Regions from separate parts of the Candidatus Enterococcus ikei genome, predicted to be linked through region 2. Evidence: predicted binding sites of a transcription regulator. Region 2 holds the regulator's gene; the other holds the start of a gene.
What was found. The regulator HrcA, encoded in region 2, represses chaperone genes, less so after heat shock. The targets are predictions, from matches to a motif close to TTAGCACTCNNNNNNNNNGAGTGCTAA.
Positions count from the first base shown of each region.

Region 1 (3,430 bases), on a different contig from region 2:
GTCTTTATCAACAACAACTTTACTTGCATTCCCAAGATTATCGATTGTCGTATCTTTTAATTCTAAACCTAAATCATCTGTAATTACAGTTCCGCCAGTTAAAACAGCAATATCTTCAAGCATTGCTTTACGACGATCGCCAAAGCCTGGAGCTTTAACAGCAACTACATTGAATGTTCCACGAATTTTATTTAAAACTAATGTTGGTAAAGCTTCTCCATCTACATCATCAGCGATGATTAACAATGGACGACTTTGTTGTAGAATTTGTTCTAACAAAGGTAAGATGTCTTGGATGTTAGAGATTTTTTTATCAGTGATCAAGATATATGGATTTTCTAAAGCAGCTTCCATTTTATCATTATCTGTCACCATGTATTGAGATAAATAACCGCGGTCAAATTGCATTCCTTCAACCACATCTAATTCTGTTTCGATCCCTTTTGATTCTTCGATTGTGATAACACCGTCGTTACCAACTTTTTCCATTGCGTCAGCAATCAATTGTCCAACACGGTCTGAACCAGAAGAAACGGCTGCAACTTGAGCAATTGCTTCTTTAGAATCAACAACTGTTGAAATGTTGTGTAATTCTTCAACTGCAGCTTTTGTTGCTAACTCGATACCACGACGAATACCTAGTGGATTAGCACCTGCAGTTACATTTTTCAAGCCTTCACGAACAATTGCTTGTGTCAACACTGTAGCAGTTGTAGTTCCATCTCCTGCGATATCATTAGTTTTAGATGCAACTTCTGAAACTAATTTAGCACCCATATTTTCAAAGTGATCTTCTAGTTCGATTTCTTTAGCAATCGTTACACCATCATTTGTGATCAGTGGTGAACCAAAAGATTTTTCTAAAACTACGTTACGACCTTTAGGACCTAATGTTACTTTCACTGTGTCTGCTAAAATATCTACACCACGAAGCATTGCTGCACGTGCATCTTCTGCAAATTTGATTTCTTTTGCCATAATTCCTTCACCTCAAAAGTTTATTTTTTTCTATTTAAATGGTTTGTTTATGTCTAAAACGATTTATTCGACAATCGCAATAATATCTTTGCCAGAAACGATCAAATAATCATTTCCTTCATATTTTACTTCTGTTCCAGAATATTTTTCAAACATTACTGTGTCGCCTTCTTTAACATCGGCAGGAACTTTTGTACCGTTTTCTAATACACGGCCTTCACCGACTGCGATAACTTTTCCTGTTTGAGGCTTTTCTTGAGCAGCAGATGCTAAGACGATGCCTCCTACTGTTTTTTCTTCTTCTTTCGCGACTTCAATAACGACGCGATCGCTTAATGGTTTTAACACAATAAATCCCTCCATAAAAATTAATTTTCATTTTTAGCACTCTTAGTTATCGAGTGCTAACTCACACTATTTATAATACTCATTTCACTTTCAATTTGCAAGTCTTTTGACTAATTTTATAAAATAATTCTTCCTTTACAGTTGAGTATTTAGTAGTTTTTTACTGATTTTTAAACTAAAAATAAGAACTTTCTTTACTTAGCTTGTCATATTCCTTGGCTCTCACTCATTTCATGGTAAAATAAGCATAGAAAGAGAGGCGATTAAAATGAAACAACGAATCACAGGCGCTTTGACGATAACTGGACTTTATTTGATTATTGCAAATGTTGGTAACTTCTTTTTTGGAGTGAGCAGACGTTTTGACTGGACTACTACTTTATGGGAAGCAGCATTTTTCTTCGTATTTATCTTTCTATTATTAGGTTACCGCAATAATCACAAAAAGTGATACCAAAAAAATTAAGGTATACTTTTTTATTCTGTAATTACTGAAGGGAGTATTCTGCTTTTATGTCTACAAATATGTCTATAAAAAAATTAAGCCTCACTACGATTCTTTTATACGGGCTTGTATTTTTCTCACCATTTATTTTCAGACCATTTTCACCTGATATCGTAATTGGTGGTACAACATTTGTCTATATTCTTGGTGCCTATTTGATGGTCTGGCTTTTTTTAAAAAATAAAAACTCTGCTGTCACTATAGTTGAAAAAGAGGCAAAACTAACATCACCTGTTTTTGGTTGGCTGCTTGGTATTAGTGGTATTTTTATAGCCATGATTCTTCAAGCCATTGTATTTAGTATCGAAACAGCTATTACAGGAGAAAAGCCTAGTTCACAAAATACACAAAATATTATTGCTGTTATTTTGGCGAATCCATTATTTATCTTGGCAACCACGATTGGCGGACCTATTATGGAAGAATTTGTTTTTCGTCGTTCGTTGATTGGCTTAACAGAAACTTATACAGGTTTTTGGTTTGCCGCTATCATTAGTTCTTCTTTATTTTCTGTTATCCATCAAGATGGTCATTTCTTTGTTTATTTTTTCATGGGCTTCTTCTTTGCTCTACTATATAAAATGACTGGAAAAATTTGGACCTCTATCATCGCCCATTGCGGAATGAACACAGTTGTTGTCATCGCTCAATTAATCATGCATTATGGAAATATTCAATTACCTAAATAAAACAAAAAATGCCTATGATTATATTTCTAGCTAGAGAATGTAATCATAGGCGTTTTTTATTATTCTTTTTCGTCTTCTATTTCAGTGTCGATCAATTCATTATCGTGGTGTAAAAAGTAAATCAATGTTTGCAATTCGTTCGTCAAATCTACATTTTGAATCAAAACGTCTGTTGGTGCGACTAAACGAGCAGCTGTAAAGTTCAAGATGCCTTTGACACCAGCATCAGCCAATTGGCTTACTACTTCTTGTGCTTTTCTAGCTGGCAAAGTCAAAATCGCCACTTCGATTTGCTGTATACGAATTTGTTCCATCATATCGCTCATTGGATAAACTGGAATTCCGTCGACAATTCTACCAACAATGTCGTCGTTCACATCAAATGCACAACTTACCCGAATGCTGTTACTTTGATGGAATTTATATTTCAGTAAGGCACTTCCTAAGTTCCCTACACCGATCAAAGCTACATTAGTAAGTTCATCATCATTCAATGTTTTCGCAAAGAAATTCATCAAATTCTCTACATCGTAGCCATAACCACGTTTGCCTAATTCGCCAAAATAAGAAAAATCTCGTCGAATCGTCGCGCTATCTACTTGCACTGCATCACTGAGCTCTGTAGATGAAACTTTATTTTTTCCTGCATCATGCAGAATTCTCAAATAACGATAATATAGGGGAAGGCGTCTTGCCGTTGCTTTTGGAATAATTTGGTCTTTCACAATCGTACCTCCAATACTCTAAATATAGACAAATATCCATCTCTCATGATATCAGTTATTCTAGATAAAAAGCAATCTTACAGCTCAGGAAAAGAAATATTTTTCAAAATTTTTAAAATAATTCTGAAAATTTCTGGATCCCACTCTAGTATAGGTGCTATTTTTAGTTAATTTATGCTACACTA
Region 1 is NZ_JAFLWD010000002.1:37,535-40,964, forward strand. It holds gene groL (chaperonin GroEL) at 1-978, opposite strand, end outside; gene groES (co-chaperone GroES) at 1,042-1,326, opposite strand; gene JZO69_RS00630 (hypothetical protein) at 1,595-1,777, shown strand; gene JZO69_RS00635 (CPBP family intramembrane glutamic endopeptidase) at 1,852-2,520, shown strand; gene JZO69_RS00640 (redox-sensing transcriptional repressor Rex) at 2,580-3,245, opposite strand.
Region 1: groES (co-chaperone GroES) is a predicted target of HrcA. The motif match lies at 1,360-1,386, and genes of this name have one in related genera.

Region 2 (3,430 bases):
AAAAATGATCATCTTAACACGTCGGCATATATACATATTCCCTTTTGCGAACATATCTGTTACTACTGTGACTTCAATAAAGTCTTTTTAGAAGGGCAGCCAGTGGATGAATATATTCAAAGTTTGTTAAAAGAGATTCGTTTAACACAAGAAAAATATCCCAACAATGATACTAAAACGATCTATATTGGCGGGGGAACGCCAACGTCATTATCAGCGAATCAATTGGCCGTTTTATTAGAAGGAATACGAAAATCACTTCCTTTTGATCCTAAAAATGAATTTACAGTAGAGGCCAATCCTGGAGACTTAACTCAAGAAAAGCTGCATGTGATGAAAGAATATGGTGTAAATCGTTTATCTATGGGCGTCCAAACGTTTGATAATCAATTACTGAAAAAAATCGGACGAAAACATACTGCAGAAGATGTCTATGAAACGATGAAGTTTTTAGAAAAAGAAAACTTTTCCCATGTAAGTATTGATTTGATTTATGCATTACCAGGGCAAACCTTGGAAGGCTTTAGAGATACTTTGACACGCGCAATCGAACTTGATTTACCTCATTATTCTTTGTATTCTTTGATTCTAGAAAATAAAACGATGTTTATGAACTGGGTTCGACAAGGTCGTTTACAGTTGCCAGATCAAGAAATAGAAGCACAAATGTTTGAAGAAACAATCGTTGCGATGGAAAAAGGCGGACGGCATCAATATGAAGTAAGTAATTTTGCTTTAAAAGGAAAAGAAAGTCAGCACAATTTGATTTACTGGAATAATGAACATTACTATGGATTTGGTGCAGGCGCGAGTGGGTATCTAGGGCATACTCGTTATCGAAACCATGGACCGATCCAACATTATTTAGAACCCTTACGAAATAATCAATTACCAACGGTTGAAACGGAAGTTCTGACGTTGAATAACCAAATGGAAGAGCAACTCTTTTTAGGTTTGCGTAAAAAAGATGGTGTTTCTAAACAACAATTTAAAGAAAAATTTGGTGTTACACTGGAACAAGTCTATAAAGAAAAAATTCCTCAGTTAGTAGAAAAAGGTTTGTTGATAGAAGACGATACTTGTATTCAACTTTCTGAAAAAGGCTTATTTGTTGGCAATGATGTATTTGAAGAATTTCTGATCGACAAAGAATAAAAAAGCAAAAAGTACCAAGGTGTTTTCCTTCAGAAAGCCTTGCGTACTTTTTCTTTTCCTGTAATTTAGCACTCGACAGTGAAGAGTGCTAAAAAAGTATGTTTTTCTCTTGACAATTATACAAGATATTGATATATTAATAATTGTATTAGCACTTGAATAACATGAGTGCTAATGAAGGGTGGTAACTATGATAACTGAAAGACAAAAGAATATTTTGCGACTTATCATCCAAGAATACACGAATACAGGAACTCCGGTAGGATCAAAGAAATTGATGGAAGAAGGAATCAACTCGAGTTCTGCCACGATTCGTAATGATATGAAAGCTTTAGAAGAACATGGATTACTGCTTAAGACGCATTCGTCTTCTGGTAGAATCCCTTCTATGGATGGTTATCGCTACTACGTGGATCATTTGTTGAGTCCTGCTGAGATCGAACATGATGAATTAGAAACAATTCGTCATTCGTTTGGAAAAGAGTTTCACGAAATCAATGACATCATCGAACAATCGGCAGAAATTCTCTCTGATCTAACAAGCTATACAGCTTTTTCGTTAGGTCCTGAGGTGAAGGAACGACGATTGACTGGTTTTCGGATCGTTCCATTAAATGAACGACAAATCATAGCGATTATCGTTACCGATAAAGGCAATGTAGAAAGCCAAGTATTTGCGATTCCTGCATCCGTTTCAAGCCAAGACTTGGAAAAGATGACGCAAATTATCAATGATAAATTGGTGGGACAACCATTATTGACCGTATATCATCGTTTGAGAACAGAAATCCCGATGATTTTACATCGTTATTTTCAAACGCCAGATGGTATGATGAATTTATTCGATGCAATGCTAGGACATGCTTTTGAAGAAAAAGTATTTGTCAGCGGCCGAATGAATCTTTTAAATTTCGGCGTAAAAAAAGACATCGATCAATTAAAATCTGTTTATTCCTTTATGCAAAATACAGATGCGATTTCGCATTTGCTGACTGCAGATGAAAAGACTGATACACAAATAGCGATTCGGATCGGCTCAGAAATAGGCAATGATTTGCTTGATGACATGAGCATGATCACTGCCACCTACGAAGTGGCTGGTCACGGTAAAGGAACTATTGCTTTATTGGGACCTACAAGTATGCCTTATTCAAAAATGTTCGGTTTAGTGGACGTTTTCCGGCATGAATTAGCTTCAAAACTTGGTGCTTATTATCGTTTCCTTGATGAATAAGCAAAAAGTTAAAATATAGAACTCAAATAATTCTACGGAAATGAGAAGGGAAGTTGCAACGTGAGTAAGAAAGAAGAGACAAATGAAGAAATACAAGAAGAACACATGGAGGCAATTGATGATTCAGGTGTTTCTGAAACAGAAGCTGAAATGACAGAAGTAGAAAATGCTCAGGCTGAGTTATCAGAAATGGAAGATAAATTTTTAAGAGCTCGTGCTGAAATAGCAAACATGAGCAATCGTTTCAAAAACGAGCGAGAGTTACTTGTTCGTTATCGCTCACAAGACCTAGGTAAAAAATTATTACCTTCGATTGATAACTTAGAACGTGCGATGGCAATAGAAGTCGATGATGAACAAGGCGCAAGCTTGAAAAAAGGCATCTCGATGGTTCTTGAAGGCTTACAAGCTGCGTTGAAAGAAGAAGGCATCGAAGAAATCCCAACAATGGGTGAAGCTTTCGATCCTAATTTACATCAAGCAGTCCAAACGATTCCGGCAAGTGATGAAATTCCAGCCGATACAATCGTTGAAGTATTACAAAAAGGGTATAAATTACATGACCGCGTTTTACGAGCAAGCATGGTTGTTGTTGCACAGTAACAGCAAAAAAATGTTTGTATAATATAAATTGAAAAAAATTAAAATAGAAGATAGGAGATCATTAATTATGAGTAAAATTATTGGTATTGACTTAGGAACAACAAACTCAGCAGTTGCAGTATTAGAAGGCGGAGAAGCAAAAATCATTGCGAATCCAGAAGGTAACCGTACAACCCCTTCAGTAGTATCATTTAAAAATGGCGAAATCCAAGTTGGTGAAGTTGCAAAACGTCAAGCAGTAACTAATCCACATACAATTGCCTCAATCAAACGTCATATGGGAGAAGCAGGATACAAAGTAGAAGCAGATGGCAAATCTTATACACCACAAGAAATTTCTGCAATGATCTTACAATATCTAAAAGGTTTCGCAGAAGATTATCTAGGTGAAAAAGTTGATAAAGCAGTTATCACTGTTCCTGCTTACTTCAACGATGC
Region 2 is NZ_JAFLWD010000007.1:16,279-19,708, forward strand. It holds gene hemW (radical SAM family heme chaperone HemW) at 1-1,155, shown strand, start outside; gene hrcA (heat-inducible transcriptional repressor HrcA) at 1,346-2,389, shown strand; gene grpE (nucleotide exchange factor GrpE) at 2,450-2,992, shown strand; gene dnaK (molecular chaperone DnaK) at 3,060-3,430, shown strand, end outside.